Regions from separate parts of the Geodermatophilus sp. SYSU D00079 genome, predicted to be linked through region 3. Evidence: riboswitches for the same ligand, from Rfam matches in the RefSeq annotation. Region 3 holds a riboswitch; each other region holds the start of a gene.
What was found. A riboswitch is a leader RNA that binds a small molecule or an ion and turns the genes downstream of it on or off. The one in region 3 is predicted to bind cyclic di-AMP.

Region 1: another riboswitch for cyclic di-AMP. It lies ahead of ACI79E_RS15160 (C40 family peptidase); the one in region 3 lies ahead of ACI79E_RS14565 (hypothetical protein).
Region 2: another riboswitch for cyclic di-AMP. It lies ahead of ACI79E_RS10535 (C40 family peptidase); the one in region 3 lies ahead of ACI79E_RS14565 (hypothetical protein).

What each region holds. Positions count from the first base shown of each region.
Region 1 is NZ_JBJGZS010000018.1:51,504-61,259, reverse strand. It holds gene ACI79E_RS15195 (muconolactone Delta-isomerase family protein) at 1-208, opposite strand, end outside; gene ACI79E_RS15190 (RtcB family protein) at 342-1,505, shown strand; gene ACI79E_RS15185 (hypothetical protein) at 1,507-2,031, shown strand; gene ACI79E_RS15180 (NmrA/HSCARG family protein) at 2,114-2,956, opposite strand; gene ACI79E_RS15175 (SMP-30/gluconolactonase/LRE family protein) at 3,003-3,902, shown strand; gene ACI79E_RS15170 (hypothetical protein) at 3,904-4,128, opposite strand; gene ACI79E_RS15165 (hypothetical protein) at 4,293-4,463, opposite strand; cyclic di-AMP (ydaO/yuaA leader) riboswitch at 4,783-4,930, shown strand; gene ACI79E_RS15160 (C40 family peptidase) at 4,946-5,440, shown strand; gene ACI79E_RS15155 (hypothetical protein) at 5,463-5,834, opposite strand; gene ACI79E_RS15150 (hypothetical protein) at 5,995-6,594, opposite strand; gene ACI79E_RS15145 (carbohydrate kinase family protein) at 6,721-7,614, shown strand; gene ACI79E_RS15140 (FAD-dependent oxidoreductase) at 7,628-9,295, opposite strand; gene ACI79E_RS15135 (BTAD domain-containing putative transcriptional regulator) at 9,399-9,756, shown strand, end outside.
Region 2 is NZ_JBJGZS010000010.1:37,180-46,935, forward strand. It holds gene ACI79E_RS10515 (transglycosylase domain-containing protein) at 1-429, shown strand, start outside; partial or broken gene ACI79E_RS10520 (YhjD/YihY/BrkB family envelope integrity protein) at 453-1,256, opposite strand; gene ACI79E_RS10525 (phytoene desaturase family protein) at 1,253-2,815, opposite strand; gene ACI79E_RS10530 (hypothetical protein) at 2,893-3,072, opposite strand; cyclic di-AMP (ydaO/yuaA leader) riboswitch at 3,272-3,421, shown strand; gene ACI79E_RS10535 (C40 family peptidase) at 3,437-4,489, shown strand; gene ACI79E_RS10540 (hypothetical protein) at 4,470-5,012, opposite strand; gene ACI79E_RS10545 (DUF3817 domain-containing protein) at 5,205-5,531, shown strand; gene ACI79E_RS10550 (serine hydrolase domain-containing protein) at 5,568-6,893, shown strand; gene ACI79E_RS10555 (hypothetical protein) at 6,906-7,424, opposite strand; gene ACI79E_RS10560 (M42 family metallopeptidase) at 7,481-8,551, opposite strand; gene ACI79E_RS10565 (hypothetical protein) at 8,584-9,198, opposite strand; gene ACI79E_RS10570 (DUF3253 domain-containing protein) at 9,271-9,522, shown strand; gene ACI79E_RS10575 (DUF222 domain-containing protein) at 9,624-9,756, opposite strand, start outside.
Region 3 is NZ_JBJGZS010000017.1:14,442-24,197, forward strand. It holds gene ACI79E_RS14550 (Nramp family divalent metal transporter) at 1-1,023, shown strand, start outside; gene ACI79E_RS14555 (sugar kinase) at 1,016-1,996, shown strand; gene ACI79E_RS14560 (dihydrodipicolinate synthase family protein) at 1,999-2,883, shown strand; cyclic di-AMP (ydaO/yuaA leader) riboswitch at 3,080-3,232, shown strand; gene ACI79E_RS14565 (hypothetical protein) at 3,511-4,437, shown strand; gene ACI79E_RS14570 (NAD(P)/FAD-dependent oxidoreductase) at 4,543-5,802, opposite strand; gene ACI79E_RS14575 (ArsC/Spx/MgsR family protein) at 6,034-6,408, opposite strand; gene ACI79E_RS14580 (SDR family oxidoreductase) at 6,734-7,750, shown strand; gene ACI79E_RS14585 (alpha/beta fold hydrolase) at 7,751-8,569, opposite strand; gene ACI79E_RS14590 (helix-turn-helix domain-containing protein) at 8,624-9,457, opposite strand; gene ACI79E_RS14595 (TIGR03086 family metal-binding protein) at 9,494-9,756, shown strand, end outside.

The DNA of each region.
Region 1 (9,756 bases), on a different contig from region 3:
CGCCCATGACGATCTGGTCGAGCTGGTCGTGGGACTCGACGTCGACGATGCCGATGACCCGCCGCTGCCCGGCGACCTTGTAGAGGCTCTTGATGACGCCGCCCTCGATGGCCGCCTTCGCTGCCTGGGTCTCGCGCTCCCACTCGTCCCAGAACTCGTCCCGGTCGAGGCGGGTGTGGTCGACGCGGAAGCTGACGTGGAACAGCATGAGGGCGCTCCTCTGGGACCGGCGGCGCCGGGATCCGACACCGCACGGGACGGGTGGGCGGAACAGCTTCCTCGGGGTACGGGACGGGCGACAAGAGACCGACGCCGTCGCCGGCCGAGGAGTCCGAGGAGCCATGGAGAAGATCAGCGACCGCCTGCTCAACTGGGCGTCGATCCTGGAGCCGACCACCCGCCTGCAGGCCGAGCGGACGGCGTCGATGCCGTTCGTCAACCCGCACATGGCGCTCATGCCCGACGCGCACCTGGGCAAGGGGGCGACCGTCGGGTCGGTGATCCCGACCGACGGCGCGATCATCCCGGCGGCGGTGGGCGTGGACATCGGCTGCGGGATGGACGCCGTCCGCACCCAGTTCACCGGCGACGACGTGCGCGGGCGGAACCTGTCGGTGCTGCACGAGCAGATCTCGCGGGCCATCCCGCTGTCGGCCGGGCGCTACAACAAGAAGCTGCGCGACTCGGCGGCCGCGCGGGTCGCCGAGCTGCGGGACCTGCCCGGGGCGGCGCAGGCCGACGGCGTGGCGCACAACTGGCCGCTGCAGCTGGGCTCGCTGGGGTCGGGCAACCACTTCATCGAGGTGTCGCTGGACGAGGCCGACCGGGTGTGGCTGTTCCTGCACTCGGGCTCGCGCGGGGTGGGCAACCGGCTGGCGTCCAAGCACATCCGGGTGGCGCAGGACATCGCGCGAGCCCGCCGGCTGGACCTCCCCGACCGGGACCTCGCCTACCTCGAGGAGGGGACGCCGGAGTTCGACGCCTACATCGAGGCCCTGCACTGGGCTCAGCGGTTCGCCTCCCTCAACCGCGAGGAGATGATGGACCGCGTCGCCGAGCAGGTGTCGCGCTTCATGACCACCGAGGTCGAGCGCCGCGTGGAGATCTCCTGCCACCACAATTACACCGAGCGCGAGGAGCACTACGGCCGTTCGGTGTGGCTGTCCCGCAAGGGCGCGATCTCGGCGCGGCGGGGGCAGGACGGGCTGATCCCGGGATCGATGGGGGCGGCGTCCTACGTCGTCGTCGGCAAGGGCAACCCGGAGGCGCTGATGTCGGCGCCGCACGGGGCGGGCCGCAACCACTCCCGCGGGCAGGCGCGGCGGATGTTCACCCGCGCCGACCTGGACCGGCGGATGAAGGGCATCGCGTGGGGCCGCTCCGACGCGTTCCTCGACGAGCACCCCGACGCTTACAAACCTATAGACCGAGTGATGTCAGATGCGTCTGATTTGGTGGAGGTCCGCCACACGCTCAGACAGATCGTCAACGTGAAAGGTGACTGAGATGGATCCTCTCCTCCCCTATTGTGCAGGGTTCTTCGACGGGGAGGAGTCGATCGGAATCTATCGAAACGGCAGCGCACACGGCCGGACGCTTCGCGTCCAGTTGACCCAGAACGCCACGGTCCGCAGCACTCCCCTGCTTCTCGAGTTCCAGTCCCGGTGGGGCGGCTCGCTCTGCGCTATGAACCGCACTTACGCTCGCCCCGCATGGAACTGGCAGGTCAGTGCCAGCGCGGGCGCCAAGGTGCTCAAGGACATCCGGCCTTGGCTCCGATTGAAGTGTGACGAGGCAGACATCGCCCTGGAGTGGTGGACCAAGCGCCCCGTTCCCCAACGCGGCCCTGGAGGCCGCTATCTTCCGTTCACAGCAGAACAGCGGGCATTCGATGCTGCGGCAGAAGAGCGGTTGAAGGCCGCAAAGAGCAAGAACGCGCCCGACGCGGTCGGGAGGCTGACACGTGACGGTCTCGACGTCATGGCACTCGAGCACGGCCGGCGACAGGTGTCCGACGCCACGGGTGTGTGAGAGCTGCGGGCTCAGGTCCAGGTACCGCGGGGACCAGGACCTGGTCCCCGCGGAGCGGCCAGTGACGGCAGCGACGCCGGCGTCAGCCGGTCCAGCCGCCGCCGGCCAGCCAGGTCGGTAGGTCGCGCAGCCCGGGTGCCAGGGCGCGCGTGGCCGCGACGTCGGCCTGGTAGGCGGGCAGCTGCGCGAACCAGGCGAACATCGCGCGGGAGTCCTCGTCGAGACCGTCCAGCGGCAGCGCCTCGTAGCGGCCCGGCCGCCCGGCCCGCTCGCCGAACGCCGCGGCGACCTGCTCGCCGGTCCGCTCGTCCCCGCCGATCTCGATGCTGCCGCCGGGCACGCGGGAGGGGTCGACCAGCACGGCGGCGGTGACCGCGCCGATGTCGGCGACGGCGATCATCTGCAGCGGCACCCCGGCCGGCAGCGGCATCCGGACGACGACCTCGGCGGGGTCGGCCGCCACCATCCACGGCAGGTTCTCCATGAAGAAGACCGGCCGGACGATCGTGGCGGGCAGGCCGAGGGAGGCGATGTGCTCCTCGACGCGGCGCTTGCTCTCGAAGTGCGGGATGCCGGTGGACCGCTCCGCACCGCCGACGGAGTTGAACACCAGGTGCTCGACACCGGCGTCGGCGGCCGCGTCGGCCAGCGCGATCCCCTGGGCGACCTCCGCCTCCGGGCCGCCGGCGCCGAACGGGGTGGTCATCGCGAACACCCGCTGCGCGCCGCGGAACGCCGTCCGCAGGCTGTCGGGGTCCCGGAGGTCGGCGCGCACGAGCTCGGCGCCGCGACCGGCGAGGTCCTGCGCCTTCGCCGGGTCACGGACCAGCGCGCGGACCCGGGCGCCGGCGTCCAGCAGCCCGCGGGCGACGGCACCACCCTGCTGCCCGGTGGCTCCGACGACGGCGATCAGGGGTCCGGGCACGCTGCGCTCCTCCAGACGGGGACGGGTCCCCCTAGGGTGCCCGACCATGGCGGATCGGCAGCTCAGGACGGTTCTGGAGGGCGGCGGGTTCTTCGAGGGCCCGCGCTGGCACGAGGGCACCTGGTGGGTGTCGGACTTCTACCGCCGCACGGTGAGCCGGGTGGCTCCCGACGGCGCGGAGACGGTCGTGGTCGAGGTGGAGCAGCAGCCGTCCGGGCTGGGCTGGCTGCCCGACGGCTCGCTGGTGGTCGTGTCGATGAAGGACCGCCGCGTCCTCCGGTACGCCGACGGGTCGCTGCGCACCCACGCCGACCTGGCCGAGCACTGCGGCGGGCACCTCAACGACATGGTGGTGGACGCGCGGGGGAACGTGTTCGTCGGCGACTTCGGCTTCGACCTGATGGGCGGCGGTGCCGCGGCGACCGCGTCGCTCAAGCGGATCGCCCCCGACGGCACGGTCGGCGTGGCCGCCGGGGGGCTGCAGTTCCCGAACGGCTCGGTGATCACCCCGGACGGCGGCACGCTGGTCGTCGGCGAGACCCTGGGGAACCGGTACACCGCGTTCGACCTGGGCGCCGACGGGTCGCTGACCAACCGGCGGGTGTGGGCCTCCCTCGGCCCCGAGGTCACCGGGACGACGGTCGACGAGGTGCTGGGCCAGCTCGTGGTCGCGCCCGACGGGTGCGCGCTGGACGCCGAGGGCCGCATCTGGGCCGCCGACGCGGTGGGCGGCCGGGTGGTGCGCGTGGCCGAGGGCGGGCAGGTGGTCGACGAAATAGCCGCGCCGTCCGGGCTCGGGGTGTACGCCTGCATGCTCGGCGGGGACGGCGGCCGCACGCTGCTCATGTGCTGCGCGCCGGACTTCTACGAGCACAACCGCGCGCCGGTGCGCGAGGCGGTGCTGCTGGCGACCGAGGTCGACGTCCCCCACGCCGGCCGACCGTAGGTCAGCTCCCGGTGGCGCCGGGCGGCGGCTCGGCCGGGCGCGGCTGCCCGTCGCTGCCGGGGACGCTGGGGTGCGCGGTCCCCATGGTGCCGCCCTGCGCCGCGCGCGGTTCCTCCTGCTCCGACGGCGGGCCGACGAGGTCGTGCTCCTCGCGCTCGCCGGGGTTGCCGCCGGTGGCCTCGTTCGCGCCCCCGTAGGGGCGGCCGGTCATGTTGCCCTCGGTCATCTCCGGACCTCCTGTGCTGGGTCCGGGCTGGGTACCCGGTGCGGGTGGCGCTCACGCGGGCGCGAGCACGCGGACCGGGGCGCCGGCGGTGCGCAGCGCCGGTCAGGGCAGGCGGCAGCGGCCCCGGCCCGGGCGTCCGGGTGGGGCCGCTGCCGAGCGGGAGGTCAGTGGACGGGGCCCCGGCCGTAGCCCTTGCCGCCGCCGCGCTTCTTGTTCTGCTCGCCCATCTTGGCGATGAACTCCTTGATCTTGGCCTGGTTCTGCGGCTTGCGGGCCTCCTGGATGACCTTCGCCGCGAGCCCCGACGCCACGAGCTTCCGGATCATGCCGGCCATGTGGTTCCTCCTCGGTTCGGTTGCACCAGATCGTGCCCGCCCAACGGCCCGGCCAACCACCGAGGTTCCCGTGGCGCTGTGCTCGGAGTCCACCACGGTGAGTCAGGAAACCCCGCGCGTGAGCAATCTGTCCGTCACCGCGCTGACCTGCACGGTCGTCCGGCGCAAGGGACCTTGGTCCCCGGTGTCCGTCGTGGTCGCGACGGCGTGTCGCCCGTGTGGCGGACTGTCCGCTGCACGGACGGCGGACCGTCGAGTCCGCACCTAGCGTCCTCCGCGGTCCTGACGGGCCCCTCGTCGCCGAACCCGTGGTGACACCCGTCGGACCCCGCCGAACCGGTGCGCGGCTCCAGCCGCGGCCGGACCGGGGACCCACCGCAGCACTGGGGTGAAGCACGGCCTGGGCCGTGCCGGGCGACCTCCCGTCCGAACCCGACAGCTAACCCGGTAGGCGGACGGATGGAACAGGAGAACCGTCGTCGATGACGACTGCCCGCACGTCCTCAGCCCGTCGCACCATCCGTGGGATCGCGGTCGCCGCGATCGCCGGTGCCGGGATCGCCCTCACGCCCGCGACGGCCTCGGCCGCGCCCGACGTCGTCGCCGCGCCCGCGGCGGCTGCCAGCCCGGCGGCGCAGACCGCCGTCAACACCGCGCTCGCCCAGGTGGGCGACCCCTACCGGTACGGCGCCACCGGCCCCAACGCCTTCGACTGCTCGGGGCTGACGACGTTCGCCTACCGCGCCGCCGGCATCGAGATCCCGCGCACGTCGCGGGCGCAGGCCGGTGCCGGCGTGCCGGTCTCCCGGGACGCCCTGCAGCCCGGTGACCTGGTGTTCTTCTACAGCCCCGTCTCCCACGTCGGGATGTACATCGGCAACGGGCAGATGGTGCACGCCTCCACCGCCGGCCAGCCGGTGAAGGTCGTGAACCTGGACCACATGCCCAGTTACAACACCGCCCGCCGCATCGCCTGACCCTCGGCTGCCGGTGTCCTGCCTAGTGGCGGCAGGGCACCGGCGGCTGGTCGGCCGGCTGCAGCGAGAAGACCGAGCCGGCGTCGCGCGGCCAGGAGCGCAGGAACAGCAGCCCGAGCCGGGTGTGCAGGAACGCCTCGGCCCCCGCCTCGCGGACCAGCGCCGCGAGGTGGCCGGTGTCGTGGTTGCGGTGCCGCCGCAGCTCGTCGTCGGCGGCCAGGGTGACGACGTCCCCGACGGCGCCCATGACGACGACCGGCTGCCAGTGGTCGTCGTCGGCCTGCGCCAGCTGGACGTGCGCCGGGTGCGGGGCGTGGCCGCGGGCCAGGCGGGCGCAGGGGGTGGAGGCCTCGACGCGGCTCGGGCCCGGGTGCGACTCGGGGTGGTCGGACACTGGCTCCCCCTGGTTCCGTGCGCCGCGCGAGCGGCGGACCGTCAGCGAACCACCCCGGTGCCCCGCTCGCCGGGCTGCCCAACACCCGGGACGGCGAAGTCGCCCGTGCGGGTGGGTGGCCGGCCGCGGCGGTGACGGACGGCGACGGTTCCCGCCGCGGCTACGGGACCCGCACGAAGTCGCGGCCGGTCCAGTGCCACCGCACGGTGATCGGGATCGACGGGCCGTCGGCGCGGTTGTCCTCCGGCGCGTAGGCGCGCATCCCGGCGACGACGTCGCCGTCCCGGACCGACAGCGCGGTCGGGTCGTAGAGCGGCGCGAGGACCGTCGTCTCCCGCAGCGTGCGCGGGCTGGGCAGCAGCCCGATCCGCTCCCCGTCGGCGGCGAGGACCTGGACCTCCTCGACGATCCCGTTGGAGGGCTGCGGGGAGCACTGCAGCAGCACGACCGTGTCCGGCTCGCCGTCCCCGTCGACGTCCCCGCCGGCGGTCGCCTGCAGCCAGACGTCGTAGTACTCGTAGTAGGGGCTGCGGCTGGCGTCGGCGGGCACGCGCGCGGTGCCGCCGTCGAGGTCCGCCGCGAAGCCACCCGGGACGATCCCGTCGCAGGTGACGCGGTACGTGGCGTCGTGCCAGTCGCGCACCGGTTCCGGGGAGGGCCCCGCTGCGGCGCCGCTGCCGCCGGCGGCGGCGCAGCCGGCCAGCAGGCACGCCGCCAGGCCGGTCGGGACCCCCGGCCGCCCCGGCGCGGTCCACGGCATCGGCGATCACCTCGGCTGCGGAGGGCGGGGAGCTCCCTCCGGGAACCGAGGGTCCCACGATGCGGCCGTCACCGGTGGCTCTCTGCGAGCGGTCCCCCGGCGGGGATCCGGGGCAGGCTGTGACCCGTGGACGTCCCGCGCTGGCCCCGTCCCACGGGCACGGGCCCGGTCGTGGCGCTCGGCAAGCTGGTGGCCGACCAGGTGCTGGAGCTGTCCGCACCGCTGGTGGCCGGCGGGCAGCAGCGGGTGGTGCGGACGACGTCCGCGGGCGGCGCCCCGGCCAACGTGACGGCGGGCCTGGCGCGGCTGGGCGTGCCGGCGCGGCTGGCCGGCTGGGCCGGTGCCGACCCCGTGGCCGACCCGCTGCTCGCGGAGCTGACCGCGCGCGGGGTCGGGACGGCGGTGGTGCGCCGCGGCCGGACGCCGCTGACGACGGTGCTGGTCCACCCGGACGGCGAGCGCACGCTGCTCGCCGACCGCGGCGAGGGCGGGCTGGAGCCGGCCGACGTCCGCCGGGAGTGGGTGGCCGGCGCGGCCGTCGTCCACCTGGACGGCTACGACCTGCTGCGCTTCCCCGACGCGCTGCGGACGGCGGCGTCCCTGGCGCACGGGGCCGGGGTGCCGGTCAGCGTCGACGTGGCCGCGGCGACCCGGATCGCCGGCCACGGTGTGCAGGCGTACGTCGAGCTGCTGGCGGGGCTGGCGCCCGACGTCCTGTTCGCCGACGCCGGCGAGGCGTCGGTGCTGGGGCTGGACGGCGGCCTCCCCGCCTGGGCACCGGACCTGGTGCTGGTGCACGCCGGGGCCGGGCCGACGCGGGTGCTGACCCGTGCCGGGGCGGTGGAGGTGCCGGTCGAGCCGCTGCCGTCGGTGCGGGACACGACCGGCTGCGGGGACGCCCTCGCCGCCGGCGTGCTGGCCGGCTGGCGCGCCGGGGCGCCGGTCCTGGACGCCGTCCGCGGCGGGCACGCCGCGGCCGCGGTGGTCGCCGGCGTGGTCGGCGCCCAGCCGCCGTCGTGACCTCCGCCGCCGGTCAGACGGCGAGCAGGCGGTGCACGAACTGGATGGCGATCGAGCCCTCGCCGACGGCGGAGGCCACGCGCTTGACCGATCCGTGCCGGACGTCGCCGGCGGCGAGGACCCCGGGCACGCAGGTCTCCAGCGGCAGCGGCCGGCGTCCCAGGGCCCGGACGGCGGCGTCGCTCAGGTCGGGCCCGGTGAGGACGAAGCCGGCGTCGTCGCGGTCGACGGTCTCCGGCAGCCACTCGGTGTGCGGGCGGGCGCCGATCATGAGGAAGAGGGCGTAGGCGGGCACCGTCTCCCGCTCGCCGGTGGTGCGGTCGCGCAGCACCAGGTGCTCCAGCCGGCCGTCACCACCCCCGTCGACGACCTCGGTGCCGGTGCGCACCTCGATGTTCGGCGTCTCCTCGACCTGGCGGACCAGGTAGTGCGACATCCCGGCGGCGAGGCTCGCGGCCCGCACCACGAGCGTGACCCGTTCGGCGTAGTGGGCGAGGTGGAGCGCGGCCTGCCCGGCGGAGTTCGCGCCGCCGACGATGTAGACCTCCTCCCCCGCGACCAGCGGCGCCTCGGACGCGGCGGCGCCGTAGTGGACGCCGGCGCCGCGCAGCTGCTCCAGCGACTCGACGCCGAGGCGGCGGTAGCTCGCCCCCGTGGCCAGGACGACCGCGCGGGCGACCACGACCCCGCCGGTGTTGAGGGTCAGGACGACGCCGTCGTCCTCGCGGGCCAGGTGCGTGACGTGCTGCATGAAGGCGAACCGGGCGCCGAAGACCCAGGCCTGCTGGTAGGCGCGGCGGGCGAGGTCCGCACCGCTGAGGCCACGCGGGAAGCCGAGGTAGTTGCGGATCGAGGAGCTCGCCGTGGCCTGCCCGCCGATGCTCCCCGAGTCGATGACGACGGTGCGCAACCCCTCGGAGGCGCCGTACACGCCCGCGGACAGGCCGGCCGGCCCGCAGCCGACGATCACGAGGTCGTAGCGGTCACCGGACGGGTCGATCGTCGTCCCGGCGGACCGGGCGATGTCCATGTCGGTGGGGTCCTCCATGACCCGGCCGTCGGGCATGCGCAGCAGCGGGAGCCGCTTGTCCAGCCCGGCGTCGGCGAGGATGGCGCGACCCTCCTCGGAGCCGGCCAGGCAGAACCGGTGCGGCATCGCGCACCGGCCGAGCGTCTCGCGCAGCTCGTACGCCCGGCCGGACCACGTCTCGCCGACGACGTCGATCGTGTGCGGCGCGCGCCGGCGCGCCTCGGCCCAGGCGAGCAGGAAGCTCGACACCGCCTGGTGGAACTGCTCGTCCGGCGGCGGCGCCGGGCGCATCACCCACTGGTCGATGCGGCCGCGCGCGATGGCCTCGAAGACGGCGTCGCCGGTGTCCGGGTCACCGACGTGGGCCCACGGGAGGAGCAGCGCGCGCTGGGCGTGCGGGAACAGGCTGGGCACGCCCGCCAGGAGGTCGGTGCCGGGTGCGCCGTCCAGCTCCTCGCCGGCGAGGACCAGGGCGACCTCCTCGCCGGCCGCGGCGAGCTCGCCGAGCGTGCGGCGCGCCTCGTCCGGCGCGCGCAGGCAGCAGACGCGGTAGTCCGACGAGTACCGGTTGCGCAGCTCCCGCTCGACGTCGGCCAGCAGGCCGGGGTCGTCGTCGACCGCGACCAGCAGGGGCGCGTTCGTGCCCGCCATGGCCCGGAACCGTAGGAACGGGCACGGCACGGGACCAGGTTCGAAGGTCATCAGCCGAGCACGGCCCTCGGGAGCACCCGCCACCGGCTAAGTTCGGCGCGCCATGGATGCTGCGCTGCCCGAGGTCCCGCCGATCGCGGTGTCCGTGCTCGGTCCGATCGGGGCCACGGTCGCCGGGCGCCCCGCGGTCCTGGGCGGGCCACGGCAGCGATCGGTCCTCGCCCGGCTGGTGCTCGCCGGCGGGCACGTGGTCTCCGCCGACCGGCTGGTCGAGGACCTGTGGGACGGCGAGCCGCCCCCCAAGGCGCTGGCCTCCCTGCAGGTCCACGTCTCCCGGCTGCGTCGCGCCCTGGACCCGGCCGACGGACGGCGGACCGGCGCCACGGTGCTCGTCAGCGCGGCCCCGGGCTACCGGCTCCGGCTGCCCCGCGAGGCCGTGGACGCCTGGGAGTTCGAGGACC
Region 2 (9,756 bases), on a different contig from region 3:
GCCGACGACGTGGTGCAGAACGGCAACACCCGCCCGGTGCCCGGGTGCGGCTCGGTGCGGGCCTGCCAGGCGGCGCTGACCGACGCCGGGTTCGAGCACACCACCGTGCGGGTCGACAGCGCCCGTCCGGCCGGCGTCCTGCTCGGCACCAGCCCGCCGCGCGGCGGCCGGGCCGTCCAGGGGCAGGTCGTGTCGATCCTGGTGAGCAACGGTGCCGACTACGTCGAGCGCGCCCCCGAGCCGCCACCGGCGCCCGCGGGCCCGCCGCCGGGCGCACCGGCGCCGCCACCAGGAGGGCCGCCACCGGGTGAGCCGCCACCGCCCGCAGCGCCTCCGGCTCCCCAGCCGGCCGAGCCCGCACCCCCGGCCCCCGCGCCGGCCGAACCCGCGCCCCCGGCGCCCGCGCCCGGTGAGCCGGCTCCGGCCTGACCGGCCCGCACGCGCTCGTCCAGGGCCTGGGTCAGCAGCCAGCCCCCGATCAGCACGAGGTGCAGCAGGAACAGCCAAAGGCTGATCGCCACCACCGCGCCGACGACGGTCAGGCCGCCGAAGGGTGCCCCGAGGGCCAGCGGCAGGGCCAGGAAGAGCACGAAGCCCTGCAGGAAGCCCGACAGGCAGGCGGCGGTGAACAGCGCACCGGCCACGAGGGCGGGCCAGCGCAGCCGGCCGGCCGCGACGACGCCGAACCCCCACAGCAGCGGCACGGTGAGCGCGAACAGCACCGAGTAGTAGCCGACCGCGAAGCTGCCCAGCCAGTTGCCGCGGTCGGTGAGGTCGGCCATCGCGGCGGCGGCCCGCAGCAGCGGGTACAGCAGCAGCGGGGTGGCCACGACCAGCGGCATGGCGAGCAGCCGGCCCCGCCAGCCGGTCAGCGTGTCGCGGCGGGGGGTGAACCGCAGCAGCGCCCGCCGCAGCCCCTCCCCGTAGAGCGACAGCGGCAGCAGCGCCAGGACGACGTCGAGCACGCCCATGCCCACGCCCGCCCGGGCCAGCGCCCGCAGCGCCTCCGGTGCCCCCAGCTGCGGCGGCAACAGGTCGCCGAGCCGGTCGCTCAGCTCCCGGACGGTCTCCGGCGAGCTGAGCAGCGCGGTCAGGCGGAAGGCCACCAGCAGCAGCGGCACCACGGCGATGCCCGCGTAGAAGGTCAGCCCCGCGGCGATCAGCGCGAGGTCCCGGCCGCGCAGCTGCCGTTCCGCGCTGCGGAGCAGGGACGACGCCTCCCGCCGCAGCCGGGACGCCGTCCAGCGGCGGGTCAGGGCCGGTCCAGCAGGGCGCGGGCCGCGGCGTAGCCCCCCAGGCCGCTGACCGCCCCGCCGCGGACCGTGCCCCCGGAGGAGGCGGCGACCACCCGCGGGTGCGCGGTCGCGACGCCCCAGGTGCCCACCTCGTCGGGGGTCGCGGCCACCGGCCAGGCCAGGTCGCCGTGGAAGATGTGGCCGCCGGGCATCGCCAGGGACTCCTCGACGTCCAGCGGGGACGCCGCCTGCAGGCAGATCTCGCCGTCGCCGTCGCGGGCCAGGCAGTCCAGCAGCGGCTCGGCCAGGTGCGCGTCGAGCTGGTCGACGACCCGCCGCACCGCCTCCCGGCGGGTGCCGACCGGGTCGCTGCGGAACAGCGCCGCCGGCGTGTGCAGGCCGAACAGGGTGAGCGTCTGGTAGCCCGCCGCCCGCTCGGCCGGCCCCAGGATCGAGGGGTCGGACAGCGAGTGGCAGTACACCTCGAACGGGATGACGTCGGGCAGCAGCCCCGCGGCGGCCTGCGCGTGGGCCGCGTCGAGCTGGCCCGCGGCCTCGTCGACGTGGAAGGTGCCGGCGAAGGCGACGGCGGGGTCCACGCCCGAGCGCAGGCGGGGCAGCCGCGCCAGCACCATGTTGACCTTGAGCTGGGCCCCGTCGGCGGTGGGTCGGGGTGCTGCGCCGGTCAGCCGGTCGAGCACCGCGGGCGCGGCGCCGCCGACCACGTACCCGGCGTCCACCGCCCGTTCGACGCCGTCGTCGTCGGTCCAGTGCACGGTGACGCCGTCGGCGCCCGGCTCCAGCGCGGTCACCGTGGCGCGGGTGACCAGCTCGGCGCCGGCTCCGCGGGCGGCCGCGGCCATGGCGCCGGTGACCGCACCCATGCCGCCCACCGGCACCCGCCAGCGCCCCGTGCCGTTGCCGACCACGTGGTAGAGGAAGCAGCGGCCGGCCGGTGAGGCGGCGTCGTGCACGTCGGCGAACGTGCCGATGAGCCCGTCTGTGAGCGCCACCCCGCGGACCACGTCGGAGTGCAGCTCGTCGGCGACGAGGTCGGCGAGGGGCCGGGCCTGCAGGTCCTCCCACAGCCGCCGGTCGCACAGCCGGCCGGCCAGCTCCCGGGGGGACAGCAGCGGCTCGGTGAGGGTGGGGGCGAGGTCCTCGGCCAGCGTGGCCACCCGTGCGTAGAAGCGCTGCCAGCCGGCCAGCTCGGCGTCGGACCCCGTCAGCGCGCGGAACGAGGCCGCCGTGGCCGGCCCCTCGTCCCGCTCCACCAGCAGGCCGGCCCCGCCCGGGACGGCGGTGTAGGAGGCCACCGCGCGGTCGGCGAGGGTGACCTCCAGGCCGAGGTCGGCGACGATCCGGTCGGGCAGGAGGCTGACCAGGTACGAGTAGGCCGACAGCCGGACGTCGACGCCGGGGAACACCTGCTCGCTGACCGCGGCGCCGCCGACCCGCTCCCGGCGCTCGAGCACCAGTACCGACCAGCCGGCCCGGGCCAGGTAGGCCGCGGCCACGAGCCCGTTGTGCCCGCCCCCGACGACGACGGCGTCGTACGCACCCCGTCCGTCCGGTGTCACCGTCCCCTCCCGCGGGGTGCTGCGCTCCTCGCTGCCGTGCTCGCGCCCGGGTGGGCCGAGGCGGGTGCCGGCACCGGTCAGCTGCCCTCGCCGGGAGCGTCCTCGCTCTCCTCGCAACCCTGTCCGGGTGCCTGCTCCGCGGTGCCGCAGTCCTGCTCGTTGCGGTTGACGTCGGTGTTCCCGCCGGTCTCGGTGCTGCTGCACCCGGCGAGCACCCCGACGAGGAGGAGGGCGGCCAGGGGTCGTCTGAGGTCCATGCGCTGCACGTGCTCGCGCGGACCGCTCGCCAAACCCCACCCGTCCCACCGGACCCACGCGTCCCGCCCGCGCGGCGGGTTGAGTCGAGAGTCCACCAAATCACATCCGGGTAATTGTCACGGCAGCGTCACGGCCCTTACGGTGTGTGCGTCCGGCGGGGCGCTCCGTCACCAACCTGGGTGACACTCCGCGGACGCCGTCGAACCGGCGCCCTCCTCCCGGGGGTGGCCGGACCGGGGACCCACCGCACCACTGGGGTGGAGCGCGCACGGCCCCGTGGCCGGACGCGCCGGGCGCCTTCCCGCCCGAACCCGTCAGCTGACCCGGTAGGCGGCCGTGGAAGAAACGGAGTGCCGCCGCACCATGGCGTCCCCTCGCACCGCCCGCCGCGCTGCCGTCGTCCTGGCCGTCGCCGGCGCCCTCGGTCTCACCCTCGGGCCGTCCTCGGCCGGCGCGGAGGAACCGGCCACCGCGCAGGAGGCCGCCGCCCTGGTCGCCGCCCGCGGGCACGAGCTCGAGGTCGTCACCGAGGACTTCAACGAGGCGCGCGAGGCGCTCGCCGCCCAGCAGGCCACGGCCCAGGCCGCCGCCGCGGCGGTGGCCGAGGCCAGGGGCGCGGCGACCGCGGCCCAGCAGCAGGTCCGGGGCATCGCCCGCAGCGCATTCACCGGCGACAGCATGGGTTCGCTCCAGGCGCTGATGACCAGCGACTCCGCCGACGAGTTCGTCAACCGGGTCACGCTGCTGGAGACCGTCGCGGGGCACCAGAACGGGCTGCTGGACCAGGCCGTGGCCGCCGGCGAGGTCGCCGCGCAGGCCCAGGCGGTGGCCGACGCCGCGGCGGTCGAGGCCCAGGCCCAGTACGACGCCGTGGCCGCCCAGCAGGCCGACCTGCAGGCGCAGATCAACGCCTACCAGGCCGACTACGCCCGGCTGTCGGCCGACGAGCGGCGGGCGGCCCTCGAGGCGGCCGCGACCGCCCACGGCGGCGGGGCCGAGCGGGCCAGCCGCGCCGAGCGCTCGGCGCCGGCCCCGGCCGCCGCGCCGGTGGTGGCCGGCAGCGGGGCCGTGCAGGCCGCGATCGACGCGGCGATGGCCCAGCGCGGCAAGCCCTACGTCTGGGCCGCGGCGGGGCCTGGCTCCTTCGACTGCTCGGGGCTGGTCCAGTACGCGTTCAAGGCCGCCGGCATCAGCCTGCCGCACTCCAGCCGCTCGCAGTCGGCCATGGGCACCCAGGTGTCCCGCGCCGAGGCCCGCCCCGGTGACCTGGTCGCGTTCTACAGCCCGGTCAGCCACATCGGCATCTACCTCGGCAACGGCCAGATGGTGCACGCGCCGACCTCCGGCGACGTCGTGAAGGTCGCCAGCGTCGATGCCATGGGCGCCACGCCGCGGTTCAACCGCATCGCCGGCTGACCTCCTGCAGCAGTCCCCACACGAACCGGGCCCGGACCCCGCCGGGCAGCTCCACCTCCCAGCGGGTCACCACGCCGGGGTCGACGCTGCGCGCCCCCGGCAGGCCCACCACGTCGTCGAGCACGTGCTGCCACACCAGCAACCGGGTCGCGGACGCCGGCGGCACCGGTGAGCCCGGCGCCCGCGCCAGGTGCTCCGCGAGCACCGACCCGCCCGGGCCGGACAGCACCTCCCAGTACAGATGTGGCCACAACGGCACCGGCCAGCGGCGGACCTGGACGTCGAGGTCGCCGAACCGGCGGTCCTCCAGCTCCTCCGGCGGGCCCAGGACGGCGGTGCGCAGCGCCAGCCCCCGGGGAGCCCGCGGCGAGTGCTGCAGCGCCTGCCAGCGGGTGTGCGCGGCGTGCGCCTCGGCTCGGGTGGCCCCCAGCCGGGGCAGCGCCTCGGCGACCAGGTCGGGACGCAGGTCGGCCATCCGCCGCAGCAGCACGAGGCAGAACTCCCGCCGCGCCAGTCCCCGCACGGGCGCCGACCCTGCCAGCACCCGGCCGTGCCGGTCCCACCGGCCACCGCCGTCCTCGACCGGGAGACACTGCCGTCCACGCGGGACGTCCGCCGGCCCGAGGAGCTCGGGCCGGTCCACAGCCCCCGCGGTCGGCGCCCCCCCGCGGGGGGCGGCGTACCCCGGGTCGGGCATCGGGGAGGATGGGGGGCGATGAACGCCCGCGCCGTCGCCCTCGTCTTCCGTGCCGTCGCCCTCGCCGAGGCCTGTTCCTGGGTGGGCCTGCTGTTCGGCATGTTCGTGAAGTGGGTGCTCGCCTCCTCCGAGCGGGGCGTGCAGATCTTCGGCCCCATCCACGGCGGCATCTTCGTGGCCTACGTGCTGGTCACGCTCCTGGCGGCGCGCGTGCTCCGGTGGAACGCGCCGACCACGGTGTTCGCGCTCGCCGCGTCGGTGCCGCCGCTGGCCACCCTGTGGTTCGACCGCTGGGCGACCCGCACCGAGCGGCTGCCCCTGCCCGAGCCCGTCCCGACCTCCTGACGACGGCCCCCCCGGCCCGCGTCTAGGTTCGCGGACGTGCCCGAACCGGTCCTGCCCTCCACCGCCCGCACCCTCCTCGCCCGCGTCGCGCGGGTACAGCGCGACGGGCGGGCGCCCAGCCTGGTCGCCGGGGTCGTCCGGGACGACGGGCTGGCCTGGTCGGCCGGGCGCGGCGACGTCCCGGAGCCGCACACCGACGTGCAGTACCGGCTGGGGTCGATCAGCAAGACCGTGACTGCCGTCGCGGTGCTGCGGCTGCGCGACGAGGGCCGGCTGTCGCTCGACGACCCGCTGGAGCTGCACGTGCCGGGGACGCCGGTGGGGGAGCGCACCGTCGGCCAGCTGCTCGCCCACCTCGGAGGCGCCGCCGCGGAGAGCCCGGGCGGCTGGTGGGAGCGCACACCCGGCGGGTCGCTGGAGGAGCTCGGGCTGGCCGAGGAGCACGCCGTCCTGGGCGCCGCGCGCCGGTTCCACTACTCCAACCTCGGCTTCGGGCTGCTCGGTGAGCTGGTGGCCCGGCTGCGGGGGCGCCCGTGGGACGACGTCGTCCACGACGAGGTGCTGGCCCCGCTGGGCATGACCCGCACGACCCCCCGGCCGGTGGCCCCGGCCGCGGAGGGTCACGCGGTGCACCCGTGGGCCGACGTCGTCCTCCCCGAGCCCGAGCACCATGCGGGGGTGATGGCGGCCGCGGGGCAGCTGTGGGCCTCGCTGGACGACCTCGCCCGGTTCGCGGTGTTCCTCCTCGGCGACACCGGCGAGGTGCTCGACCCGGCCACGCTGGAGGAGATGACCGTGCCGGCCGGCGTGGACTCCTCGGCGCCGGGCTGGTCGGCCTACGGGCTCGGGCTGCAGGTCGTGCGGGTCGAGGGGCGCACCCTCGTCGGGCACGGCGGGTCGATGCCCGGCTTCCTCGCCGGGGTGTTCGTCGACCGCGAGGAGCGGACCGGCGCGGTCTCCCTGGCCAACGCCACCAGCGGTCCGGAGCCGGTGGTGTTCGGCCTGCTGGCCGACCTGCGCGCGGCCGAGCCGCGGATCGTCGACCCCTGGGAGCCGGCGCCGTCCCCGGTGCCGCTGGAGGACCTCGGCGTCTGGTTCTGGGGCCCGGCCCCGCACGTGCTGCGGGCGCTGCCCGGCGGGCTGCTGCACCTCGGGCCCATGCCGGGGCGGGCGGGGCGGGCCAGCCGCTTCGCCCGGCGGGACGACGGCACCTGGGTCGGCCTGGACGGCTACTACGCCGGTGAGCCGCTGACCATCGCCGCCGACCACCTGGACCTCGGCACCTTCGTGTTCACCCGCACCCCCTACGACCCGACGGGCCCCGTGCCGGGTGGGGTGGACGAGGGCGGCTGGCGGCACTGAGCCGCCCGCGGGCTACGGCCTGTCGAAGGCGTCCATCGTCGTCTTGACCACCGCGCCGTAGACCAGGTGCGGCACCAGGTCGCTGGCCCAGTCGGTGGCCGACCAGGTGCGCGGGTCGGTGATGCCGAGCGCGGTCATCGGCCCGTTGGCGGCGACCAGGACGCCCGCCGTGGTGAGCAGGGTGCCGACCACCGGCTGCGACCGGAAGCCCGCCGCCCGCGCCAGGCCCACGAGCACGCCGACGCCGATCCCGGCGACCAGCCCGGTCAGCGGGCCGAGCCCCTGCACCCGGTTCTGCCGCGTCTCGTCGTCCCCCGGGATGGGCACGTGCGCCTTCTCGGCCAGGGTCTCCACGGTCTGCTCCGGGGTGGAGCTGCTGCCGCGGCCGCGGACGGCCATGTCCAGGTAGGTGACGGCGTTGAGAGCGGTGCTGCCCGCCGCGCCGGCGGCGGCGCCGCGCAGTGCCCAGCCGAGCACGCTGATGCCGCGCCGGCCCTTGCCGATCGTCCCCACCGGGGTGCGCCTCGCCATGGGTGCGCCCTACCCGGGGGACCGGTGGGCACACCCGGCCGGACGGCGCCGCGGGGTCAGCCGGCCACCGGGCGGACGAGGAACTCGGCGAGCAGGCGGGCGCAGCGCCCCACGGTCTCGGTGTGCTGCACCTCGTAGCCGTGGGTGCTCAGGGTCGGCAGCGACAGCAGGGCGGCCCGGGCGGTCTGCCCGCTGCTGCGGGCCTGGGAGGCGTCGGAGTCGAAGGACTCCCAGACCGCGGCGCGCGGAGCGAGGTCGAGCTCGTGTCCCAGCGTCATGAGCCGGTCGCTGATGGCCTTGTCGTAGACGACGGCGTCGTCGGCGTAGGCGACGACCGGGCCCGAGTCGACCGGCACCTGGTACTCCGCCTCCGCGGGGCCGATGTCCAGGGCCAGGGTGACGTCGCCGGGGAGCGTGCGGCTGGCGTGCGCGGCGCCGATGCCGCCCATCTCCTCGCCCACGGTGCAGACCAGGTACACGTCGGCCGCCGGACGCCGGCCCTGCTCCCGCAGCAGCCGCGCGGCGCCGACGAGGGCGGTGAGGGCGGTGCGGTCGTCGAGGAAGTAGGAGCCGACGAAGTCGCCGAACTCCACCAGCGTGCGGCGGCTGGAGTGCACGCAGACGCGCGTGCCCGGGTGCACCCCGGCCGCCCCGAGGGCGTCGACGTCGCGGCCGGTGAACACGTACACGTCGTTCCACTCCATGGCCTGGTCGCCGCCGTCGGGCTTGGTCTGCCAGACCCGGGGGGTCTCCTGGGTGGTGTGCTCCGACCCGAGCAGCAGGACGGCGGTGAACCGCTCGGCGTCGCCCAGCACGGTGAGCGGACCGAGGCCGAAGTTGCCCGGGTACATGGTGCCCAGCTGCGACAGCCGCAGGGTGCCGTCGGGCTCGACCCGCTTGACGATCATGGCGAGCTCGTCCATGTGCGCCATGACGCGCACGACGGGGGCGTCCTGCTCGCCCGTGCCGCGCAGCAGGGCGACGAGGTTGCCGGCGGCGTCCACGGTGAGCTCGTCGGCGAGTGGCTCGAGGACCCGCCGGCAGACGTCCCTGACCTCGTCCTCCTGACCACCGGGTCCGTAGGCGGCGAGCAGGTCCTGGAGCAGGGCGCGGTCAGCGGGGGACACGGATCTCCTCGGGGTGCGACGGTCCGCGGCCCCTACCCCCGGCCCCCGCCCGGGTAGTCGTCGTACCGGGGGGCTCCCCGGTGGCGCAGGAGCGCTGCGCCGGCGAGGCCGAGTCCCCCGGCTCCCGCCGCGGCCAGGGCGAGCCAGCCCCACGGGGACCCGCCGCCGTCGGCACCGGTGCCGGCGCTGCCCTGCCGGGGGGCGGCCGGTGCCGGGTCGCCGAGCGCGGCGCGCACCGCGGCCTCCGTCTCCGGCGTCCAGGTGGTCGTGCCCCCGCAGAGGTCGGCGGACATCGGGTCCTCGCCGGGGTCGGAAGCGCCCATGGCGAGGACGAGGAACGGTCCGTCGCCGTCGAGCTCCAGCCCGCAGCTGGCCCCGGACGCCGCCGACACCACGCCCTGCTCCGCGGCCACGCTGCCCTTCCACACCACGTCGACGGCGAAGACGTGGAGGGCGGGGGCGGAGCTGCTCGCCCCGCCGTGCACCTCGCGGGACAGCAGGCGGCCGGTGAAGACGGCATCGGCCCGGTCGACCTGCCGGGCCAGGGGCTCCCCGGTGCAGCTGCAGGCCGACGCCGGGCCGGCCAGCACCCACCCGGCCGCCAGCAGCACCAGGGCCGTGAGCAGGCAGGTCGTCGTGCGGCGCACCGCGGCAGCGTCCCGCGGACCGCCCTCGACGGCCAGTGGCGCGGGCGCTGGCCGGCCCGCACCCTGTGCGGTGTGGACGACGTCGACGCGCACCTGGAGCAGACGATCGAGGCGCTGCTCGACGACCGGCGGGCCGGTGCCTCGATCTGCCCCTCGGAGGCCGCCCGCGCCGTCGACCCCGCCGGCTGGCGCGACCTCATGCCCGCCGCCCGGGCCGCCGCGGGGCGCCTGGCCGCCGCCGGCCGGGCCGAGGTCACCCAGGGCGGCACGGTCGTGGAGGTCGGCACCGCTCGCGGGCCCGTGCGGGTGCGGCGGCCGCGGTAGCCGTCGTCGACCGCTTCCGCCGCACCCTCAGCTCACCCCGGTCGGGGATCGCCGTGCGGGCGGCGCCGCCCGGAGGCGCGGCTGTACGCGGCTCTGGCTCGTCAGGCGGCGGCGAGCCGTTCGTGAGGCGGGAGGATCTCGGTGCCGTCGGGGCGCCAGGTGCGCCAGCGTCCGTCGGGTGGTCGCTCGACCCGGAAGCCGTGGTGGACCTGGGTGTGGTGCCGTTCGCACAGC
Region 3 (9,756 bases):
GGCGGCAGCGTGGTGCCGATCGCGATCGGCTTCCTCCTGCTGATCGGCGTCATCCTCACCATGGCACCGGTGGTGTACCAGGCCCTCGAGAAGATCCAGATGGTCAAGGTCGCCGCGGTCCTGCTGCTCATCGTCGTCGCCTCGATCGCCGTGATCGGCGCCTCGACCTGGGCGGACGTGCCGCAGATCGTCACCGAGGCCGGGCTGCCCGCCGAGGAGCTCGGCTTCGCGCTGCTGATGGGCGCGCTGGCGTTCGCCGGGGCCGGCGGCGGGCAGAACCTGTGCCAGAGCAACTGGATCCGCGACAAGCGCTTCGGCATGGGCGCCTACGTCCCGCGGATCGTCAGCCCGATCACCGGTCACCCGGAGGCGGCCCCCTCCACCGGCTTCGTGTTCGAACCCACCCCGGAGAACCTGGGCCGGTGGCGGCGCTGGTGGAAGTTCGCCAACACCGAGCAGCTGACCACGTTCGTGCTGATCAGCTTCCTCACCATCCTGTTCACCTCGCTGCTGGCCTACGCCACCGTGTTCGGCCGGGAAGGGCTGGCCAGCGACATCTCGTTCCTGCAGGCGGAGGGCGAGGTGCTCAACGAGACCGTCGGCGGCTGGTTCGGCACCTTCTTCTGGATCATCGGCGCGATCTCGCTGTTCGCCGCCGCGCTCGGCATCGTCGACTACACCAGCCGGCTCGGTGCCGACGTCCTCAAGACCGCGTACCTGCGCGACGCGAACGAGAGCAAGATCTACTTCGCGCTGGTGTGGGGCCTGGTCGGGATCGGCATCATCGTGCTGCTGTCCGGGCTGTCCCAGCCGCTGATCCTGCTGGTCATCTCGGCGGTCACCGGCGGGTTGATGATGTTCATCTACTCCGCGCTGCTGCTCCTGGTGAACCGGCGGACGCTGCCGAGGGAGATCCGCCCGGGCGGCGTCCGGGTCGCCGCCCTGGTCTGGGCCTTCCTGCTCTTCGGCTTCCTGACCGTGCTGACCTTCAACGAGCAGTTGCGGACCCTGTTCGGTGGCTGAGCCGCAGGGGTCGGCGGCGGGCGAGGGAGCGGTCCCGCGGGTGGTCACCGCGGGGGAGACGATGGTGCTGGTCGTCCCCACCGCGCCGGGCCGGCTCCGCCACGCCGGCGCGGTCACGCTGTCGATCGGCGGCGCGGAGAGCAACGTGGCGATCGGGCTGTCCCGGCTCGGCGTCCCCGCCGCCTGGGTGAGCGCGCTGGGGGACGACGAGCCCGGCGAGCTGGTGCTGCACCGGGTGCGCGCGGAGGGGGTGGACACCCGCGCGGTGCGCCGGGACCCCGACCGGCCCACCGGCCTGTACCTGCGCGAGGAGGTGGCCGGGGCGCTGCGGGTCTACTACTACCGCCGCGGCTCGGCGGCCTCGACCCTCGCGCCGGGCGCCTTCGACCCGGCCGTCCTCGAGGGGGCGGCCTTCCTGCACCTCACCGGGATCACCGGAGCGCTGTCCCCGGAGGCGGTGGAGTTCCTGCCGTGGGCGGCGCGCACGGCGCGGGCGGCGGGCGTGCGGGTGAGCTACGACGTCAACTACCGCAGCCGGCTGTGGGAGCCGGCCGCGGCCCGCGCCGCCAGCGAGGCCCTGTTCCCGCACGTCGACGTCCTGCTCGTGGGCGACGACGAGGCCCGCGCCCTGTGGGGCTGGGACGACGACACCGGCCTGGAGCGGCTCGCCGACGCCGGGCCCGGGGAGGTCGTGCTCAAGCAGGGCGCCCGCGGCTGCACGGCACTGGTGGACGGCGAGCGGTTGACCTCGCCGGGCTTCCCCGCCCGCCAGGTCGACCCCGTGGGCGCCGGCGACGCGTTCGCCGCCGGCTACCTCGCCGCCTCCCTCTGGGGGGCCGAGCCGGCCGGGCGGCTGCGCACCGCCAACGCCATGGGTGCCTTCTGCGTCCAGGGCCTGGGTGACTACGAGGGCCTGCCCAGCCGCCGTGAACTGACCGCGTTCCTCGACCAGACCGTCGACCTCGGGAGGTGACGATGCACTCCGACGACCCCGCCGGCGTGCTCGAGGGTGTCTACGTCGCCAACGTGACGCCCTTCCGCGACGACGAGCGCTTCAGCGTCGACGTCGACTCCTACCTCGGCCACGTCCGCTGGCTGGCCGGGCAGGGGGTCACCGGCGTCGTCCCGTTCGGCACCAACGGCGAGGGCCCGTCGGTGTCGGTCCGGGAGAAGCGGGCCGTGCTGGAGGCCCTGCTGCCCGAGGTGGGGGCGCTGCACGTCGTCCCCACCGTCGCGGAGGGCAACCTGCCGGACACCCTGGACCTGCTCGAGCAGCTGCAGGACCTGCCGGTGCGGGCGGTGATGGTGCTGCCGCCCTACTACTTCCGGCCGGCGGCGGCCGAGGGGCTGCGCGTGTTCTACGAGCGCGTGCTGGCCGCCACCCGGCACCCGGTGGTCGTCTACCACATCCCCAAGTACGCGGTGCCCGTCCCGGCCGAGCTGGTGGCCGACCTGCCGGTGTGGGGGGTGAAGGACTCCGGTGGCGAGGCCGGCTACGCCGAGACCGTGCACGCGGCGGGCAAGGGGGTGCTCGTCGGCACCGAGGACGACCTGCCGGCCCGCCTGCTGACCGCCACCGGCTCCATCTCCGCGCTGGCCAACATCGTCCCCGAGCAGGTCGTCGCGCTGTACCGGCACGTCCGTGGCGGACGGACCGACGACGCCGCGGCGCTGTCGGCCCACCTGCAGCAGGTGCGGGCGATGACCAAGGAGTTCGTCGCGCCCGGGATGCTCAAGCGCATCGCCGAGCAGCGGCACGGGCACCCGATGGGCACCGTGCGCCCGCCGCTGGTCCCCGTCCCGGCGGGGTTCGACGCCGCGGCCGCGGTCGAGCGCGCCGTGGCGGTCCCCGTCGGCTGAGGACGCCGGGACGCGGCTGCCCCCGCCGCCCACCCGCGTCCCCGGACGCCTGTGCCCATACACCCTCGGGCCGTCGATCGGGTGCCGCGCGACGCGGGTCACCCGACGAATCGACGGCGCTCGATTGTCACAACTGCATAACGCCGGTTACCGTGGGTGGGTCCGGTCGATCGTCACGTCCCCGCCCGGGGAACCCGAACGGACGCCGCCGAGTCGCCCTCCGGGGCGAGCCGGGGACCCATCGCAGTACTGGGGTGAATCCCGTTCCCGGGCCGTTGGTCCGGGACGGGTAGGGCTGCTTCCCGCCCGAACCCGTCAGCTAACTCGGTAGGCGGCCATCGGAAGAACGGAGAGCGGCCGGATGGCGCGCCCCTGCCCTGCTGCACGACCCCGCCCGACCCGGTACCACCGGAGCCGGGTGCGCCCGCGCACCTGATCGCCCGCGGCCGTCCTGCCGCGCACCGCCCGCGGGCCACTCCCGAGCACCCCCGCTCGACCGGCCTCCCGCCGTCTCCCCGGTGTCCCGCGCAGCGCCCGGACGTCCGCAGCCCCCTGCTGCCCGCTCACCCCGCAGCCCGCCGCCTCCGGCGTGCCGCTGCGCCCGTAGACCCCGGAGCACATCCCCTCATGGACCCCCGCACCACCACCGGCCGCGCTGCCGACCGCCGCGGCCGCGCACGCCGCCGCCCGCCGGCGAGCGTCCGCCGCCCCGCGCTGTACCTCGGCGTGGCCACCGCCGGCGCCCTCATGGTCAACGTCCTGGTCGGCTCGGACCCGGCCGCGCAGGCCGAGGCCGGGACGTCGGAGTCGGTCAGCGTCGCTCGCGAGCTCGGGCTGACCGCCGACTCCGCCCCGGCAGCGGCGACGCCGGACCTCCAGTCCCTGGAGCAGCTGACCGCCAGCCGCAGCAGCCGCGAGGCCGAGCAGACCGCGGCGCAGCAGGCCCAGGCCGCCGCCGACCAGGCCGAGTTGGACCGCCAGAGGGCCGAGGCGGAGGCCGCTGCCCGCGCCGCCGAGGCCGCCCGGGCCGCCGAGGCCGCCCGGGCCGCCGAGGCCGCGCGGGCTGCCGAGGCGGCGAGGGTCGCGGAGGCCGCCGAGGCCGCCGAGGCCGCGCGTGCCGCCGAGGCCGCCCCGCAGCGGTCGGGGGGATCCGCCCCCGCGGCCGCCGCCGCGTCCGGCAGCGTCGCGGCGACCACGATCGCGCGCATCACCAACACCGCAGGCGCCACCAAGCCCGCCGCGCAGGCGGCCGCGAACGCCGTGGTCAGCAACGTGCCCGGTGCCGCCGGCATCACCATCGGCGGCACCCGCGCCAGCGCCGCCGACCCGGGCGGCCACCCCTCGGGCCTGGCGCTGGACTACATGACCAGCTCCTCGCTCGGCGACGCGATCGCCCAGTACCACATCGCCCACTGGAACGAGCTCGGCGTGGAGTACGTCATCTGGAAGCAGCGGATGCTGAGCTCACCCAACGGCTCCTGGAAGCCGATGGCCGACCGCGGCAGCCCGACGGCCAACCACATGGACCACGTCCACGTGAACTACCGGGGCTGATCCCCGCGGGGCATCGCGCCCCGCACCTGCACGAGGCAACGGCTCCCACCCGTCGACGGGTGGGAGCCGTTGCGTGTCCGGCGACACCGCAGGCCGGGACATCGGCTACGAGGTCTGTCCGGCGACCGCTCGCCCCCTCGTGGCGGCCGCCATCTGCACGCGCAGGCTCCGGCCGACCTTCGCCGGACTCAGGAACTGCCACGGCGTGATCAGCCGGCCTCCGTAGCTGGCCAGGTTCGAGGCCAGTCGGTCGTCGTGCGCGGCGCCGGCGAACATCAGACGCTCGACGGGGTTGAGCTTCCGACCGTTGGCGAGGTCGGCGATGAAGAAGTGGTGTGCGGCCAGGCGGTGGTGGTGCTGCCGCCCGTACCGCTGGAGGGCTGTGTCGATCTCGGCGTCGTCGGCCCTCGGGCGTGCCAGGACCGGACCGACCTCGTCGGCCAGCCACGCCGCGGACTCCAGTGCCCAGCCGCAGCCGACCCCCCACAGGTAGTCGGTGGTCAGGGCGGCGTCGCCGACGAGGGCCATGCCGGGAACCGCCGGTGCCCTGCTCACGTCCGGGTAGTGGGGCACCCCGACGTAGTCGGAGACCCGTCGCGCGGAGGTGAGGTCGGGGCCGTCGGGGAGGGCCTCGATGACCTGCCGGAAGCTGGTGTCGATGTCGCGGCGGAACTCGGTGAGCTTGTCGTGGGTGAGCATGACGGCGAGGACGGTGACGCCGCTGTCGTTGGGGAAGGCGTAGGCCACGTCGGGATCGGTCAGCCACATCTGGGAGCGCTCGCCGCTGGCGAGGGGAAGGTCCTCGAACGAGGCGAAGTAGATGAAGCGCCCGTGCTTCTTCTCCTTGGCGGGCACTGCGGCGGAGGAGGCGACGAGGGAGTACCGCCCGTCGGCGGCGACGACGACCCTGGCGCGGAACTCCTGGTCGTCGCCGGCGCGCGTGGTGGCTCGGACGCCCTGCACCCGGCCGTCCTGTGCGATCACCTGCGTGGCCTTGACCCCCAGGAGGAGGTCGACCCCTGGCGTGGTGGCGGCGAGGTTCCGCAGCATCGGATCCAGCACGCTGCGCCGGATGTTGTAGCCGTGCGGGCCTCCGCCGGGTGCCCGGACCCATCCGTACCGGGTCCAGAGGTCGATGCTGTTGCGGATCGCCCCGGCGGCCTCCATCTGCGGGACCAGTCCGAGTCGCTCGAACACGGCGGTGGCGCTCGGCTGGATGTAGTGGGTGCAGGCCCGCTTGTAGTGGTCCGGGTCCCGGTGCTCCTCGAGCACCGTGACCCGCAGTCCCTGCCGGGCGAGGAGGACCGCTGTCGTACAGCCGCTGAGGCTGCCGCCGACGACGAGAACGTCGGATGGGAGTTGCATGACCGTCTCCTCCGTTGCCCGCCCCCGCCGGGCGGGACGAGCGGACCCTGGCACAGCCTCGCCGAGGCCGGAGGTGGGTCGACGGTCGGAGACGGAGTCGCCGGCCGCGGTGTGGTGGGTCGTGACCCTCGGGGCCGGGTGGACACCGGAACGCCACCGACCGGAAAGCCCGTCAGGCCACCTCCCTCGACGCACCCCGGCCGCCGTCCCCGGGCCTGGGTGGCCCACCGGTCACGGACGCCCGTGCGCGTCACGGGCGGCCGCGACCACCTCGGTCAGCGCCCGGTCGTCCCGGGCCACCCACGCGCGGCCGTCGTCGGTCAGCACGATGGGCCGCTGGATCAGGCGCGGGTGCGCCACCAGCAGCCGGATCCACGCGTCGGCGTCCCGCGGCAGGTCCCGCAGCCCCAGCTCGCCGGCGAGCGGCTCGGACAGCCGGGTGACGTCCCACGGCTGCAGGCCGAGCGCGTCCAGCGCGGCGCGCAGCTCCGCCTCGCTCGGCGGGTCGTCGAGGTAGCGGCGCAGCGTGTACTCCACGCCGGCCTCCTCCAGGTGGTCGCGCGCGGTGCGGCACTTGGAACACGACGGGTTGAACCAGACCTCCACGACCCGACCCTAGGGGTCGGCCACCGCGCCCCGTCGCCAGACGTCCTAGACATCTGTTGCGGCGCGGGCCCGGCGCCCGCATGCTGGTCAGCGGGCGGGGCCCTGGGGCGTCCCTCGGGTGCGCCCCGCCCGCCAGCGTGTGACGCGCGTGTTTGCGTGGTCCCGTCCGAGGGCACCCGTGCGTCGACCGGCCCCGGCGTGGCCGTCGAACCCCCGCGCCGGGGCCGTGGCGCGTCCACGGCCGGGCCGGCCCGCCGCCGGTGTCGCGCTGGACACATCCGGCCGACACGCCGAGCGGCCCGCCCGCCGCGGGTAGGGCACCGCCATGGCACAGACACGGTTGAAGCCGGTGGGCGAGCAGGTCGTCGTCGTGATGGGCGCGTCGAGCGGCATCGGCCGCGCCACCGCCGCCCGGTTCGCCGCCGAGGGCGCGCAGGTGGTCGTCGCGGCGAGGGGCGAGGCGGGGCTGCGGTCCCTGGTCGAGGAGATCCGCGCGGCCGGCGGCGAGGCCAGCGCCGAGGTGGCGGACGTGACCGACCCGGCGCAGGTCCGGCGGGTGGCCCAGCGCGCGGTCGACGAGTACGGCCGGCTGGACACCTGGGTGCACGCCGCCGCCGTCCTGCTCGTCGCCCCGTTCGCGGAGACGACGCCGGAGGAGTTCCAGCGGGTCGTCGACGTCAACCTGATGGGCCAGGTGCACGGCGCCATGGCCGCCCTCCCGCACCTGGAGCGGGACGGGGGTGCGTTCATCTCCATCTCGTCGATGGGCGCCAAGCGCGGGGTGCCCCTGCAGACCGCCTACTGCGCGTCCAAGCACGGCATCGACGGGTTCCTCGAGACGCTGCGGACCGAGGTGCGCCGCGCCGGCTCACCGGTCAGCGTCACCCAGGTCCTGCCGGCGACCATCAACACCCCGCTGTTCGACCAGGCGCGGACCAAGATCGGCGTCAAGCCCGTCGCGCCGCCGCCGATCTACCAGCCCGACGTCGTCGTGGACGCCGTCCTGTACGCCGCGGCGCACCCGGTCCGCGACCTCGTCGCCGGCGGGTCGGCGAAGGCGCTGATCGTCGGCGAGAAGCTCGCCCCCCGCCTGGTCGACGCGCTCATGACCCGTTTCGGGTTCGAGGCCCACGACACCGGTCAGCCCAAGCCGGCCGACGCGCCGGACAACCTCTTCGCCCCGCTGGACCGGTTCGACACCGCCCGCGACGGGTTCGACGGGCAGGCGCGGGAGCGCAGCCTGTACACCGCGCTGCAGCGCCACCCGGTGCTGGGCCGGATCCCGCTGGCGCCGGAGGCGCTGGCGGCGGCGGGCTCGGTCCTCCGGCCGCTGATCCGGTAGTCACCGTCGGGAGCCGGCGGCGGCCGCGGTCCGGTCCACGAGGCCGACCACTCGCCGCGGGACGTCGGAGACCGCGCTGTGGCCGGCGAAGGGCAGCAGGCGGAACCGGGCGGAGGGCACCAGCAGCGCCAGCCACGCGGCCTGGCTGAGCGTCATGACGTCGTGGGTGCCCTGCGCGACGACCACCGGGCAGTCGACCGACCAGTAGTCGATCGTCGCCTCGCGGACGACGGCGGAGCGGACCAGCCGCCAGAAGTCCTGCGCGCCGGCGAACGCGCGCACCAGCGCCACCGCCTCGTCGGGCGGCGTGCGCCACCCCCGCGCGCGCAGCAGGGCCAGCGCCGCGGTGCGCGGCACGGCCGCCCGCAGCACCGGGTCGGCGGCGGGGGCGAGGGCGCGGAAGCCGAGGCGGGCGGCGCCGAGCAGGGCGGTCTGGACGACGCGCTCCCCGGGGGTGAGCGGACCGGTGGGTGCGATGGCGACCACGGAGCGCGCCCGCTGCCGCCGGGCCAGCTCAAGGCCGAGGCGGCCGCCGAGGGAGACGCCGAGCACGTGCGGGAGGCCGACGCCCCGCCGGTCGAGCTCCTGCTCCACGGCGTCGGTCAGCGTCGCGACGTCGGGCCGGACGCCGGCGGGCAGCGGGGGTGAGTCGCCGTGGCCGGGCAGGTCCAGGGCGAGGACGTCGTAGCGCCGGGTCAGGTCGGGCAGCACCGACCGGAACTCCGCCCGGGTGCTGCCCAGACCCGGGAGCAGCAGCAGCGGTGCCCCGCTGCCCTGGCGGTGGCCGCTCATCCGGGGCAGGGGCGTCGCGCTCTCCACCCGGGTCATTGAACGACGGGTGGCCCGGCTCCCGCGCGTCGACCGGCGGGCCGGTCAGACGTAGCGGGCCGCGAACTCGCCCGGCGTCATCGACGTGACCCGGGAGAAGTCCCGGGTGAAGTGCGGCTGGTCGGCGTAGCCGAGCGCCGCCGCGGCCTCGCCGAGCGTCGTGGTGCCGGTCCGCAGCCGCTCGGCGGCCTCCTGCAGGCGCCGGCGCTGGATCAGCCACTTCGGCGTCAGGCCCAGCCGGCGGGAGACCAGCCGCTGCAGGCCGCGCTCGGACAGGTCGAACTCCGCGCAGACCTGGGCTACCCGGGTGACGTCGGTGCGGGACTCGACGAACGCGACGAGCCGGTTGACCAGCTCGCCCTCGGGGTCGACGGGCAGGAACGCCCGCAGCACCCCCTCGTACGCCGACACCGCCCGCCGGTGCGCCGCGGACGCGTGCGGATCCGGGGCCATGGCCGCCCGCACCTCGGCGACCAGCTGCCCACCCCGGGCCCCCAGCACCTCGGTGACGTCGACCGAGCCGTCGGTGTAGGCGGTCATCGGGGCCCCGGCGACCAGGGCGCCCGCGGCCGGGGCGAGCATGACCCCGACGGCCCAGCCCTCGCCGCTGAGCGTGGTCGTCGACAGTCCCGAGACCACGCCGTAGAAGCGGGCGTACTCGGTGGAGACGACCAGCAGGGAGCCGGGGTACTGCAGGACGCGCTGCGGGGCCTCGCGCCCCGGGGGCACCGACCAGACGGGGATCCAGAACCGCTGGACGAGGCCGGCGAACCCCGCGCCGGCGGCGTAGCGGTACATGACGTGCGACGCGTCGCCGGGCTCCTTGAGGTGGGCCCGCTCGATCACGTCCAGCCGGGTCGGCGCGCTGTCGGGTTTCATCAAGACGCAGGGTGCCGCACCCGGCACGCTTGGACCATGACCAGCACCGCGGACCGGTACGAGTCCGCCGCCCAGCCCCTGCTCGACGTCCTCGACGCCGTTCCCGCCGAGGCCTGGACCAACCCCTCGCCGTGCGAGGGCTGGACGGCCCGGGACGTCGTCGGCCACCTGGTCGACACCCAGCGGGAGTTCCTCACCGCCCGCGGCCTGGACCTGGGGCCGGCGCCCGACGTCGCCGTCGACCCGGCCGCCGCCTTCCGGGACCACGCCAAGCGGGTCCTCGCGCTGATCGCCGCCGA